4 regions of the Chryseobacterium sp. Marseille-Q3244 genome follow, and region 3 is predicted to be linked to each of the others. Evidence: riboswitches for the same ligand, from Rfam matches in the RefSeq annotation. Region 3 holds a riboswitch; each other region holds the start of a gene.

Evidence for each region. Region 3 has a riboswitch for cobalamin ahead of NBX25_RS11500 (T9SS type A sorting domain-containing protein). Riboswitches for the same ligand answer to the same signal wherever they lie in the genome.
Region 1: another riboswitch for cobalamin. It lies ahead of prpB (methylisocitrate lyase); the one in region 3 lies ahead of NBX25_RS11500 (T9SS type A sorting domain-containing protein).
Region 2: another riboswitch for cobalamin. It lies ahead of NBX25_RS24575 (TonB-dependent receptor plug domain-containing protein); the one in region 3 lies ahead of NBX25_RS11500 (T9SS type A sorting domain-containing protein).
Region 4: another riboswitch for cobalamin. It lies ahead of NBX25_RS07550 (T9SS type A sorting domain-containing protein); the one in region 3 lies ahead of NBX25_RS11500 (T9SS type A sorting domain-containing protein).

What each region holds. Positions count from the first base shown of each region.
Region 1 covers NZ_CALNWX010000018.1:38,654-42,408, forward strand. The annotation lists gene NBX25_RS21490 (bifunctional 2-methylcitrate dehydratase/aconitate hydratase) at 1-272, opposite strand, end outside; gene prpC (bifunctional 2-methylcitrate synthase/citrate synthase) at 307-1,461, opposite strand; gene prpB (methylisocitrate lyase) at 1,448-2,359, opposite strand; cobalamin riboswitch at 2,802-2,995, opposite strand; gene NBX25_RS21505 (helix-turn-helix transcriptional regulator) at 3,349-3,755, opposite strand, start outside.
Region 2 covers NZ_CALNWX010000029.1:6,503-10,257, reverse strand. The annotation lists partial or broken gene NBX25_RS24575 (TonB-dependent receptor plug domain-containing protein) at 1-1,920, opposite strand, end outside; cobalamin riboswitch at 1,954-2,131, opposite strand; gene pafA (alkaline phosphatase PafA) at 2,291-3,755, opposite strand, start outside.
Region 3 covers NZ_CALNWX010000005.1:279,989-283,743, reverse strand. The annotation lists gene NBX25_RS11505 (DUF5074 domain-containing protein) at 1-1,419, shown strand, start outside; cobalamin riboswitch at 1,611-1,794, shown strand; gene NBX25_RS11500 (T9SS type A sorting domain-containing protein) at 1,945-3,477, shown strand; gene NBX25_RS11495 (hypothetical protein) at 3,480-3,755, shown strand, end outside.
Region 4 covers NZ_CALNWX010000003.1:394,015-397,769, reverse strand. The annotation lists gene clpP (ATP-dependent Clp endopeptidase proteolytic subunit ClpP) at 1-517, shown strand, start outside; gene NBX25_RS07550 (T9SS type A sorting domain-containing protein) at 605-1,720, opposite strand; cobalamin riboswitch at 1,787-1,979, opposite strand; gene NBX25_RS07545 (esterase-like activity of phytase family protein) at 2,237-3,505, shown strand; gene NBX25_RS07540 (aspartyl protease family protein) at 3,620-3,755, opposite strand, start outside.

The sequences.
Region 1 (3,755 bases), on a different contig from region 3:
TTAAATGCTGCCTGAACAGGATCTAATTGAAACTGTGTTCCCGGAACCTTTGCACCATGAGGAACTACGGTTCCTTTCACGATTGGGCCTAAAAGTTTTGTACAGGCTGGATAGGTTAAAGCTTCCAGACCACATCCGATCGTATCCAGAAGACAATAATGAGCAGTCTTCCAGGCTAAATCGTTTTTAATTTCGTAGCTTAATACATAATCTGCAATATCTACTAATACCTGATCCGGTTGTGGTCTTTCATTTGAAATGTGTGATGACATCTTTGTTTTATAGTTTTATTATTAGGTAATTTGTTTATTTTCTGTCTTGTAGAGAAACGTATTCTTTATTTTCCGGGCCTGTATAATTGGCACTTGGACGAATGATTTTTCCATCCTGTCTCTGTTCAATAATGTGAGCGCTCCATCCTGTTACTCTGGAAATAACGAACAGTGGAGTAAACATAAGGGTTGGTACTCCCATTAAATGATAAGATACCGCAGAGAACCAATCCAGATTCGGGAACATTTTCTTTTCTTCCCACATCACGGTTTCTAACCTTTCTGCGATGTTATACAGCAGCATATCTCCGGCTTCTTCTGAAAGTTCTTTAGCGACTTTTTTAATCACTACGTTTCTAGGGTCTGAAATCGTGTAAACCGGATGTCCAAATCCAATAATCACCTCTTTGTTAGCAATACGCTGACGGATATCTGCTTCAGCTTCGTCCGGTGAGTTGTAACGGCTTTGGATTTCGAAGGCCACTTCGTTGGCACCTCCGTGTTTTGGCCCTCTTAGCGCACCGATGGCTCCTGTGATACATGAATAAAAATCTGACGCAGTTCCGGCAATAACACGAGCGGTGAATGTAGAAGCATTAAATTCATGTTCCGCATAAAGGTTAAGCGATATTTCCATTGCTTTTACCCAGGAATCCGGAGCTTTTTTACCATGTAAAAGGTGAAGGAAATGCCCGCCAATCGTATCATCGTCTGTTTCTACATTGATTTCCTTACCATTGTGGGTGTAATGGTACCAGTATAAAAGTCCGGAACTGAATGAAGCTAATAATTTATCCGCAATATCTCGTGCTCCGGCTACATTGTGATCATCTTTTTCAGGCTGAATACTTCCAATAGCGGATACCATAGAACGCATGACATCCATTGGATGAGCCGCTGCCGGAATACTCTTTAAAATATTTCTTACAGAATGCGGAAGTCCTCGAAGGGATTTTAATTTGGCTTTATAATTTTTCAACTGAGCTCCTGTTGGCAGCTGGCCATAGATCAAAAGATAAGCTACTTCTTCAAATTCTGCTTTCTCTGCCAGATCCAGAATATCATATCCTCTGTAATGAAGATCATTTCCACTTTTTCCTACGCTGCAAAGCGCGGTATTACCTGCTGCTACTCCTGAAAGGGCTACGCTTTTCTTAGGCTTGAATGTTGGTTCGCTATTCGTTGACATTACTAATATTTTGTTTAAAAAGGTTATCTAATTTTTGTTCATAGTCATGGTATCCAATGCTTTGGTAGAGTTCTTCTCTGGTTTGCATCGTGTCTAATACATGGGCCTGGGTACCATCTTTACGAATGTGTTCATAGACATTCAATGCGGCTTTATTGGCAGCACGGAAGGCTGAAAGAGGGTAGAGGATCAATCCTACTCCTGCGTTTTTCAATTCATCAACCGTGTATAGATTGATCATTCCAAACTCGGTGATATTGGCCAATACAGGGATTCCTGTAGCATCTACAAATTTTTGATAGAAACTTAAATCGGGAACAGCTTCTGCAAAAATAAAATCAGCCCCTGCTTCTTTATAAGCCGCTGCTCTTTCTAAGGTTTTTTCCAATCCTTCATTGGCAAAGGCATCTGTTCTGGCTCCGATTACGAAGTTTTCGTCGGTACGCGCGTCAGCAGCAGCCTTCAATCGGTCTACCATTTCTTCTTTGCTTACAATTTCTTTTCCTGGACGATGACCACAACGTTTTGCTCCTACCTGATCTTCAATATGCAGAGCAGCAGCTCCTGCTTTGATTAATGACTTTACCGTTCTGGCAACATTAAACGCTGATGGGCCAAAACCTGTATCTACATCTACCAATAAAGGCAAATCACAAACATTGGTAATACGCTGAATGTCTACTAATACATCTTCCAGCGTGGTGATTCCCAGATCCGGAATTCCTAAAGATCCGGCAGCAACCCCGCCTCCTGAAAGATAAATGGCATTGAAGCCAGCTTGTTTGGCCAGTAATGCATGATTGGCATTGATGGCTCCTACAATCTGAAGAGGACTTTCTTTGTGCATGGCCTCCCGGAACTGAGCACCGGGGGACTTCCAGTTTTCATTTTTAGTCATTTTAATATTTATTGTTTAGTTGAAATTTGTGCGATAAGAAAGAAGAGCTGCTATGCTGTTGTTGGGAGGTAAAAAGAGAATGATGAGAAGAAATCAGATGAGCTATTAATGGGTATGGAGACTGCATTTTTTTCGAAACTCCATAGAACAAGATCTCTGTCATAGATCTGTTATTCATAGATGCATAATGGTGATTGGCTTGGTACATTTTTTAACTTTTTACATAGATTAAACCCAATAAAAAGTTCTAGATAAACTTCACGATGTTTTGTGAGAAAGAAAAATTATGGAAAGGGGACACGGATGAGTTATAGACCTACAGAATAAGCACACGCTGTTCTGCCAGTATCTACCTCAAAAATGAGATCAGTAGATAAACAATTTTATCACACAATTATCCATACCGTATCATACCTGACTATAAGCTTCAGATCGCGAAAGCATCGTCACTACGAAATGGGCAGGTCTCCTGACTTGTAACAGTTTTTATCATCCTTCCCATAGGCCGGGGCATACAGTGGATATTGATTTGATAAAAACCTTTAGTTGTTACTTACAGTTGCGCGACAGTTCGTGATTTGCACACGATTCCCTTTTAATACACAGCTAAGTGTAACCAATTTCGGTTGATAAAGAAGGTGTTAAGAACTCCTTGGTGGTAAATATAGCCATTTTATAAGAACGACAAAATATTTTATGTAAACAATAATTAATTTTGGGTAATGAATTGATAATGTTTGTTTTGTGGATCTTTGTTTTTTGGTGGTATGATAAAAATCAGTCTTTTTGTAGTGTTTTTTTATTACCAAATCATTAACAAATACACCTGAATGTTAAATGAAATAAAATAAAGAATGTGTTTTTATGGGTAATTTTTATATTTGAAAATAGACCGATTAAGCCTAATAATCTAGGGTGAAAATTAGAAAATAACTACAGATTTTGAGAAAGTCATCATTGGTAAATATCGGTTGAAATCATTTAATAATTTAGTGAGTTATACCATTGGTATTCCTAAGTTTACTAGGAATTAAATTATACTTTCTTTTAAATGCTGCTGAAAAATGTCTTGGGTTCTTATATCCGATAATATCAGAGATTTCATTGATGTTTAAGTCTCCTTCAAGAAGCATTTTTTTTGCCTGTTCCATCTTTGTATCATTCCAGAAATTGAAAACGGTAGTTCCAAACAGTTCCTTAAAACCTTTTTTTAATGTAAATTCATTGGTCCCTACTTGATGAGCGAGATCTACTAATGAACAGTTTTGGTCAAGATTATTAATGATAAAATCTCTCACTGCATATATTTTCTCTTCATCCTTTTTGAGAAGAGAGGAGGAGGACTCACTTTTAAAAAGCTGTTCCAGCTGTAAAAGGAGAAGTTCTGCCACTTTTG
Region 2 (3,755 bases), on a different contig from region 3:
CTCCGAGGTTACACAGATAATAATCGGAAAGCCAGTTCCAGAAACGAATTTGTTCTTCCGGAAGAATGGGTCTTTCATCCAAAATACTGATGACATCCTTCGCCACAAAGTTATCCGGAGCATCGGATAATCATATACTGTCTGGTAAACTGTATTTGTAAGATTATTCACTTTAAATCCTAGAGTATATTTCTTTAAAATATCCGCAGAAATACCAGCGTTTAAAATAAAATAAGGATCCAGTGCCACAGATTTTTTCTCATCTGCCGTAGTGTAAGTAAGTCCATTTATAAGCCCTTGAGCATAAATTTTAAGGAAATCAAATTTATAATCTATTGAGCCACTAGCTTTGTGTAGAGGAACATACATCATCTGTTTTTGGGTTTCCTTATTAATAGATTTTGAATATGTATATCCTGCATTAACCTTCAGGCCATGTCTGCCAAAATTTTTATTCCAGGTAATCTGCGATTCTAAGCCATAAAATTCAGATTTATATGTATTAAAAGGAGCCCAATAGCTATATGAAGTAGGAAGCCAGCTGATAAAATCCTTAATATCCATATAATACGGGCTGAGAGTAATCTTAAAATCTCTAAAATTAAACTCATGATCCATATCAATATTTAAGGAGGTCTCAGGACGTAAGTTCAGATTTCCTCCCGGCTGCCAATAAAGATCATTAAAAGTTGGATATCTGAAGTTTCTTGAAAAACTGGCACCTATATGATACCATGATACAGGATTCCATTTTCCAGAAAAAGAATACAAAACCGGGGATGAAATGTTTTCAACAAAATCTTTCTTTATTCCTGCTTCAAAACGTAAATCTTTAGAAACAAAATATCTTATCATTCCTCCTAAGGATCCTATATTTCGACTGACACTTCCTATCCCTGTCTCATACCCCTCCGCCTTATTCACCTGAAACTCTCCAATCATATTAATATTGATTTTGGGAGTGATGAAATAATTAAAATCGTTTTTAAAGATATAGTTCTTCCCTTCTGCTCCACTGGATTTAAGTGAATGGATATCTGAAAAATATTTGTAATTATCTTCCGTATAAGCAGCTTTGAAGCTGTTAGTGAGATTCACCTTATTGATATCCCAGGAGATCAAACTTCTCAAAGTATTTGCCTTATACTTCGCCCTGTTACCATTTTCCTCGTAAATTGCATAATGCTGAGAAGCGTCAAATACCTGGCTTTGCCATGAAATAGTCTGAGAATCCGTAATTTTATAAGCAGTTCCTATATTAAAGGTAGTATTGTAATACCTTCCATTGATATTTTTAAATGGGGTTCTCCCTACTACAAATTCCGGCACCTCATAATCATTAGCACTTACACTATAATTTGCAGAAGCTTTAAAACTAAATTTATCATTACTGTAAGAGCCCTTTACAAAGTTATTGTAGGTATCAAAAGATGCTACCTCTGAAAATAAAGATCCGTGAAATCCTTTATTAAACTCCAGGTTATTATTCAGATGAATACTTCCCCCAATAGCTCCTGATCCATAGACAATACTTCCTCCACCTGCTTTTATTCCAATCTGGTCATATCCAAACAATGCAATGTTGTTAATATCTCCCTGTCCTAAAAAATTAGAGTTAATGTTAATACCGTTCCAGACAAAAGCAGTCTGCTGAGCTGATGTTCCCCTAAAAGAAGGTGAAGAAACGGCACCACGCCCATTTTCTTTAATATAAAGGTTAGATTGAAATCTAAGTAATTCTGAAAGATTGCCTGAATTCTTTTGAGCTTCTTCCGGTGTAATTGTTTTCACAGGGTGAAATTGTTTCACCTTGTTCATCTGGCTGTCGAAAATATAAATAGTATCTACAGCTTTCTCCTGTCCGAAAAGAAAACAGCCATAAGATGACAAAAATAGTATTAGAAATCTTTTTATATCCATATCCTTCTACTTTTCCTCCGAAAGCAATATGTTTTTTTGATTAATTTTCTGGCAGGTCTCCTGACTTTCGCTTTCTGTGCCTTCCCGTTTTTATACAGTGGCTGTTTACAGAAACTTTTATTGCGATTTACAGTTGCGGGGACAGTTTGGGAGTTTCACCCAATTCCCTTTTCATTCCAATATACTGGAAACCAAAATTTTTGCAAAGATAGCTTTTTAAATGTATTAGGCAAAAAGTGAATTTTATGAAAGAAAGACGAAAGCAGAATCGATTGAATCCTGATCTAAAAAAGAATTAATAACCTTCCTGTGTATGTAAAATAAAAAAAACATTCCGGAGTGGAATGTTTTTTTTTATATGTTATTAAGATTATTGACCTATAACTTCTGTAATTGGATTTCCAACATTTCCACTTGGGAACTGAATTTTCAGTAATGAAGAAACTGTAGGGGCAATATCCGTCATGTGATAAGCCTTATTGCTTTCACCTTGTTTCACTCCCCAACCCATAAAGATTAACGGAATGTGTGAATCATAAGAGTTCCATACACTATGAGTAGTTCCTGTTTTAGAATATGGCGGAAGCATAGAGTCGTGAGAGATCAATTGAATATCCCCACTTCTTTGTCTGTTGATTCCATTGATAATTCTTTGCTTGATGGGCTCAGGAATGCTTGATTCAGACACTCTGTCTACAGAAACTGCATATAAAACAGTAGGATCTTTTTCCAGTTCTTTAATAGCGAAGTTTCTTACATCATCCAATTCAAGTTTGCTGTCTGCCAATACTTTTCTATCGAAATAAATCTGATAATTATCAATAGCGTTGATCAATTTATCAGCTCCGAATTTATCTTTCAGCTTTTGGTTGAGGTTCTTTTCAGCACCTTCTCCAAAGAATCCCGTAGGAATTTTATGTTCTTTTAAAAAACCTACAGAGTGTGCTCCACCATGGTCAGCAGAAAGGAACACCGTGTACTGTCCTTTTCCAACCTTTGAATCCAAATAATTGAAGAATTGTGCTAAATCCTGATCTAATCTGATATAAACATCTTCCACTTCAATTGAGTTCGGCCCAAATTTATGCCCGGCATAGTCCGTAGAAGCCAAATTGATGGCTAAAAAGTCTGTAATATTATCACCTCCCAGTTTTTCTCCCTCTACAGAGGCTTCTGCTAACTTTAATGTCAACGTATTTCCGAAAGGAGTATAACGAATGTTATCTTTTTTGGTTTGATAATCTTTTGCAAGATCATTGTAAGGGAATGTAGGTGTTTTTGCACTACCTAATAATCCTTCCCAAGGAGAATTGTCTGGTGCACTTTCTGTATATTGATTGATTGGGAGCAGAGTATTCCACCCATTAGCCACCAATTTCTCCGGTAAATTCTGAGAATTGAATGATTTTACCCACTGAGGAAGATCATTCATATACCATGTGCTGGTAATAAAGTTTCCTGTACTGTCATCAAACCAGAAAGCTCCGTTTGGTGTATGACCTGCAGGAAGAATAGAAGCTCTGTCTTTTAAAGAAACTCCGACTACTTTCCCTTGGAAATTTGTTGCCAGCCTCAGTTCATCCGTTACTGTAGTTGACCAAAGGTTTTTAGGTGAATGGCTTCCTGTTTTGGTATTGGTTGTCCCCACTGGCTGAACGCTGTCATCGGCAGTACAATATACACCTTTACCTGTTTCTTTATCTGTCCAGTCATTTCCGGCAATTCCGTGAATCGCAGGTACAGATCCTGTATAAATACAAGTATGTCCTAAAGCGGTAATAGTAGGTACATAAGGAATGTGTACGTTATTTAAAGAATAACCGGTATTCAAAAGT
Region 3 (3,755 bases):
GGGACTATTTATGGAGATAAATTCTATTTTGTTTCAAAGCAGGAAGCTGATGGAGGAGATACCCAATATATTCCAGGAGGAAGACTTGTTGTGGCTAATGCACAGACAATGCAAAAAATAGAATCGTTTGATAATATTGGTGGCGGTGATGGAAGATCATTTATCGGAGTGAATGAACATAAAGGATACATTGGTGCTTCTAATGGTATCTATTTATTTAATATTGATAATTTAACAGTAGGTAATGTAATACCAGGAACTGAAGGTGCTAACCTTTATAGTGAACAGATCGGAAACATGATCCGTACTTCAAAGCATGTTTTTGCTCTGAAGCAGCAAGTTGGGATTCTTGTGATTGATCCTAATACAGATACTGTAATCAATACTATTTCTGGGGATTTTCAGTCAATAGTACAGGCTAGGGATGGGAGTATCTGGGCAGTTCAGACAAATGCTCTTGTAAATATTAATCCTAAAACATTTACGACTCAATCTTACAGTATTCCAACTTCAACTTATGCTGATTCTTGGGGGGCCTGGAATGCAGGTAGCTTTGCTGCGAGCAACACAGAAAATACATTGTATTGGTTCAAAGCAGGAGCAATGTGGGGATTAGGAAGTCAGATTGTTAAATTTGATGTCACTACCAAAACTTTTAATGAATCCTTTATTACGATTCCACAGCAAACAGAAACTTATAAGCAGACTCCTTATGGTGCGGCATTACGTGTAAACCCAGTAACGGGAGAACTTATTGTAAACACTACAGAAACAGGAGGTCATTATCAAAAGAACTGGGTGCATATTTATGATGCAAATGGTAATCTTACTAATACGAAAACATTGATTGATTACTACTGGTTCCCTGCATTAACGGTATTCCCGGATAATACAGCTCCTGTTGTAAATAATACTTTGCCATCACAAGTTACTGTTACAGGTACTACTACAATTGATTTGAAAACAGTAGTTTCTGATGGAGATAATTTTAATGCTGCTATTGTAAAGGCAATCAAATCAAACAGCAATTCCTCTGTGGTTTCAGCTGTGATTAATGCTGATGATGAGCTGATATTAAAAGCTCTTGGAACAGGAACTGCAGATGTTGTAATCAGCTTCAATTCAAACGGTAAAGTTGTGGAGAAGACAATTACAATTACTAGCCAGGGAGCTACCTTAGCAACTTCAGAAGTTCAGAAATTAAATTTTGGTATTTATCCAAACCCGGCTACGGATGTAGTTTATATTAAAACTCAGGAAAAAGTGATAAATGTTTCTATTTATGATGCTTCAGGTAAGTTTATCAATACTCAGTTTAATAAGGGACAAGTAAATGTGAACATGTTACCAAAAGGAATATACATTCTAAAAGCAACAACTGATAAAGCTGTCTACCAGCAAAAACTGATTAAAAATTAATTTTAGCATAGCTAATTTTTGTTTCACTCTGACCCGGCCAGTATTTGGCTGGGTTTTTTATTAAAAAAAATCGAGTAATTATGGGAATTTATCATATAATAACACAGGCTAAAATGTAGATTTTATAACATATACGCCTGCTTAAATACTTATCTTTGCCTTAAATAAATAGTTCTTTAATATAATCTTACTCTTTATCAAGCAGAACAGGTTTTACATAATGTAAATTAATAGGGAATCGTGTTGAAATCACGAGCTGTCGCGCAACTGTAAGTAACATATAGATTTTTGTCCTCAGTATATCCACTGCACAAAGCGGGAAGGATGATGAAAATTGTTACAAGCCAGGAGACCTGCCTATTCTGAATTGACGATGCTTTCGCGATTTGAAGCCTTTAGTCATCTGGATACTATAAAAATTTTTATGTCATTTGTTCTTGATGTATTTTTATAGTTATACATATTTTCTATCCCTTCCTGTTGCATCTGTATCTAAAGAAACTTAGAACATAAATAAATTATAATATGGTAAAAAGAATTTTACTTCTTTTTCCTTTTGTTAATTTTTTTCATGCACAAACCTATCCTTATAAGGATGTTTTGTGGGAAAAAAGTATGGGAGGAAAACAGTCCGAGTATCTGTACAATGCTATTGCTACTCCGGATTATGGATTTTTATTACTGGGAAGCTCTGCTTCTGATAAAGTAAACGGAGATCAAAAAACAACTCAGGGAGATCTGGATTTTTTCATTTCAAAACTCAATGAAAATGGTACCGAAGAATGGAAGCAGCGTTTTGGTGGTGATAAAAATGATTTTCTGACTTCCGGAGCATTAACAAAAGATGGAGGGTACATTTTAGGTGGATTTTCTTATTCTTCTTTATCAGGAGATAAAAAAGAATCAGGATTTGGACTTGCAGATTATTGGATTCTTAAAATTAATGCAGAAGGAACTATCGAATGGCAGAAAACACTGGGGGGAGAAGGAAGTGAAGAGCTTACCTCTATTATTCAGACAAAAGATGGAGGATATTTGGTTGCTGGAATCTCTGATTCTGGAAAATCTGGAAATAAAACCTCTGAAAACAAAGGCGGAAAAGACTATTGGCTGCTTAAACTGGATTCCAAAGGAGAAATAAGTTGGGATAAAACATTTGGAGGGAGCAAAACCGAGGTTTTAAAATCTATTGTTGAGACAGAGCAAAATTATTTTATTCTGGGACATTCCAATTCTCCTGGTACAAATGGTAACATTAAAGGTTTTGAAGCTGAAATATTAAAGCTTAATAAAAAAGGTGATGTAGAAAAATCCTTCCGTTTCGGAGAAAATGAAACAACGCTTCTAAGTTCAGCTTATTTTGATGCTAGAAATCAGGTTTTTCATTTAGCGGTTATTTCCCAAAATATTCGAAAAAAAGAACTCATTGTATTACAAGTAGACAAAGATTTGAATACGATCTCTACCCTTAAAAAAGAGCTTAGCCAAAATCAGGATATCAATCACTTAATCTTTACCCGGGAGCAGGAATATTTATTGGCAGGTAGTGAATTAAAAAATGTAAAGGACAGACATTCAAATCAAAGATCTGTTTCCAATTATCAGACGATGATTATTGATCGTAAAGGAGAAATGAAGTGGGAAAAAGAACTGAAAACAGATTATTTCAGTTATCTGCAGACTGCACTTGAAACCAGAGACGGATCTGTAGTATTAGTGGGTAACTCAAATTCGGATGCCCAAGGTGATAAAAAAGCAAAAGCTTATGGGCAACAGGATTATTGGGTTATTAAATTAGGCAGAAAAGAAGGAAGCACACCTAAAGTTTTCATTGAGGCCTATCCGAATCCTACTACTGATTTTGTTAATATAGTAGTAAATGCTGACTTTAAAAAAGCAAGTGGAAAGGTAATTAATATGGCAGGACAGCTGGTAAAAGAATTTCCTGTTCCATATCGCACTACTCCAGTAGATTTGAAAAACTATCCTACAGGAATCTATATTATAACACTACAGGTTGATGAAACTCAACATTCTATTAAAATATTTAAAAAATAACAATGAAACTCAAGTTATATATTTTTATTATATCTATATTAATTAGTTTAAAGATAGATGGTCAGGCTTATTGGGGGAAAACCAACGATTTAAGAAATATGCCATGGAATAATACGGTAATTAATAATGCGAATATTTCAGGGTTTATTAAATCTAAAGGAGAGAGCTCTATTAATCACGCGTTTGGAAGTTTTAATTTGAATATCCCGATTTATAGTATAGATGAAAAAATCGGAATATCCTTGGCATATAGTCCATCTATAGTTAAGCCTAATGAA
Region 4 (3,755 bases), on a different contig from region 3:
GGACAGAATTATCTTTTTGGGAACAGGAATTGACGATCAGGTAGCGAATATCGTTACTGCTCAGCTTTTATTCTTAGAAAGTGCAGATCCTTCTAAAGATATTCAAATCTACATCAATTCTCCTGGTGGTAGTGTGTATGCAGGATTAGGTATTTACGACACTATGCAGATCATTAAGCCGGATGTAGCAACAATCTGTACAGGTATAGCTGCTTCAATGGGAGCTGTATTATTGGTGGCAGGAGAAAAAGGAAAACGTTCTGCACTTAAACACTCAAGAGTTATGATTCACCAGCCTTCAGGAGGAGCTCAGGGAGTTGCTTCTGATATGGAAATCAACTTAAGAGAGATGTTGAAATTGAAGCAGGAGCTTTATGACATTATCGCTCTTCATTCAGGACAGACTTATGAGTGGGTAGAGAAATCTTCCGATAGAGATTACTGGATGACTTCTGAAGAAGCTAAAAACTTCGGAATGGTAGATGAGGTTTTACAGAGATCTACAGAAAAAAAATAATTGATTGTATAATCATATTGAAAAACGCATCCAATTTGGATGCGTTTTTTTGTTTGACTGCGAATGCACATATTTTTGTATTCATTTCTACTTCTTCACAACCTTATGCACTGTAGAACCATTTTGGGTTTTAACCTCAACCCAATAGATTCCGGCATTTAAGGCTTTAAGATTAATCTTTGTTGCCTGTGAAGTCATTACTTTCTGCCCTAAAGAAGAATAAATATTTACTTCTTTCACCTTTTCAGAACTTTCAATCTGAATAAAATCACTCGTTGGATTAGGATAAATATTGAATAAGGCCTTTTTATTTACAGAAGAGACGGATAATGTAGCGTTACTTGCCTCAGTAGGAGTGAAAGGTCTTCTTTCTCCGAAGCTTAATCCCAACCAGCTATTGTTACTCAATTGTATCTGGCTAAGATCATTCTTTTTCTGCCAGCTGGAAAGATCTTTTCCTGTATATAATTTCCAGTTTTCTGCTCCAGAGTTGTTTCCCGTGAAGGCATTTAATGACAGACTGGAAATTTGATTATTGCCAGAAGTGAAATTGAAATATGAAGCTTGGGATTGAATTAGCTGTAAAGCCTGTTCTGCTGTTATACTGCCATTATATTGAATTCCAAAAACGAAGGAGTTGGCTTCACCATGAGAGTTATTGGTTCCAAAATCTACAACAACAAGACTTTTATTAGTTCCTGTACCAATCCAATTGGTAATTTGAGATGAGGTATACCATTGGGAGCTGTAAGCCGGTACAGGAGCTGATGGTGGAGTGTCGATTTCATCAAGACCATAGGTAATACCAAACCACAATCCATCTGTTAAAACAGTATAACCTACACCATTATTTTGATTGGACATATTCCCGGCATTGGGACCAGACCAGGTAATCCAGTAATCATCTGTACTTGGAGTATGGTTATTGTATGCGAAACTGTATAAAAACCCTGAAGGAATATCAGCCTCTATTGCAGGTTCTGCCGCCGCAATCGCATTAATCATGTCTTCCGCCATTAAATTATTACCATCAAAACGATAGCCCCACGCATAGGAGGCAGGTGTATTAGTGTCATTGAAATCGGCAATGAAGTAAGCCTTTTTGGAGCCGGTTCCTACCCAAAACTTAATGTCGTTTTCAGTGAATTGAGCAAAGAAAAACTGCATACAAAGCAGTAAGAAAAAAAGAGAGATTTTTCTCATAATATAATTAAATTAAAGTTTTATTCCCGAAACTTATTTATTGACAGGATGATTTTTCATCCTGAAATTAAATGGGTATTTAAGGCAGGTCTCCTGGCTCGCATCCTATAGCCAACCTTCCCGGATGTTGATCCAGTGGTATAATTAATAGCTATAGGTAAAAACAGCTTACAGTTGCGGGTACAGCTCAAGATTTGAATAATATTCTCACTTGATTCCCTATTGTGAACAGTGTTCAACCTTAAAAACGGTGCAAATATATCATATAAATTTTTGATGTCTGTTTTGTGAATTACATAGCAATGTTCAGTTTTTTCTGATGTTGAATTGTATTTTTAATAATGGGTTTTATTGATTGATAATGAATTGGGTTTTAATTTTGGGTTTTCGAAGTTAAATTTCAATTTTTATTGTTTATATTGAATTCATCTCAAGGTTATATTGTTAAAATACAATTAGCATTACATTTAAGATCAGTTTATAATCAAGTTATACTTTCGCGCCATAAAAGTTAATATGAAAAAACTACTATTATCTGCTTTGATGATGGCTTCATTATGGTCATGCAGTAAAGATGATGACAACAATGTAAATAACCAGGATATTAATTATTCTAAGCTTCCTCAGGAGTTTCCGTTTTCAAAAATGGCAACAATAAACGGAGTGGATGTTATTAATGGCGGATTTGGATCCGGCGCAGCCGCCCATCCTACAAGAAAAGGAGAATTTTATGTCATTACAGACCGTGGCCCGAACACAGATTACCTAAGTGGGAAAAAGTTTTTAACCCCCAATTTTACACCAACGATAATGCATTTTAAAATTAATGCAGAAGGGAATGTGGAAGTCATTAAATATATTAAACTTAAAAACCCATCCGGTCAGCCTATTACAGGACTTCCAAATCCTGTAGGAATGGGAAGCACGGGAGAAGTGGCTTATGATGCGGCTGGAAATATTCTGGGTACGGATAAATATGGTTTAGACAGTGAAAGTATTGTGGCAGCACCCGACGGGACATTCTGGGTTTCTGATGAATACGGACCACACATCGTTCATTATAACGCTGATGGAGTAGAGTTAGAAAGAATAAGTCCGATTGGGGTAAATACAGGAAACAGAAAACTACCTGCAGTGTTAGCTAAAAGAAGAGCGAACAGAGGGATGGAAGGCCTTTGTATGACTCCGGACGGAAAAACACTGGTAGGAACCATACAATCGATGATGTTTGTTCCTTCAAAGGCGCTGGCAACGAATACAACCTTAACGAGAATCGTAACTTTCGATATCAGTACGGGGCAAACGAAACAATATCTATATAAACAAGATGGTGGAGCTTCCGATTCGGTTTGTGATATTACAGCATTAGGCAATAATGAATTCCTTGTCATTGAAAGAGATGGTAATTTCGGAACACAGGGCGGAATTAAAAAAGTATACAGAATCAACCTAAGTGATGCAACAGATGTAACCGGAACCGACCTTGCAGCGGTAGATGGGATGAAGGTAAACGGAAAAGCCCTGGAGCAGTGTACATGGGATGAGCTTACCAAAGCAGGAATTAAACCTGTTTCAAAAAAAATAGCCGCAGATCTGGTTGCAAAATTAGGATATGAACATGATAAATTTGAAGGGATTGTTTATTTAGGAAACAATAAACTAGCTGTTTTCAATGATGATGATTTTGGGGTGGTAGATGATGGAAACGGAAATCCTAAAGCGAAGATACTACCTAAAACGGGGAAGGTAGACAAGGGAACTATGTATATAGTCGATATTCAATAATTAGATTTTTTTAACGGAAAGCGGCGGGATTTATCCCGCCGTTTTTTATTATTGACCTTGATAATTAGTTTAGAAAATAAGAGATATTTGGAAGAAAGATGCTTTTTGTTCAACCTATTCAATCCAAACTTTATTATTTTTAAAATCAATTGTGAAAATATAGCGGCACATGGCCTCAAAATTGAGCACGCCATCATAAATAATATCTCTTGTAAATGACTTTGAGATAAATGTTTTTTTTCCAATAATA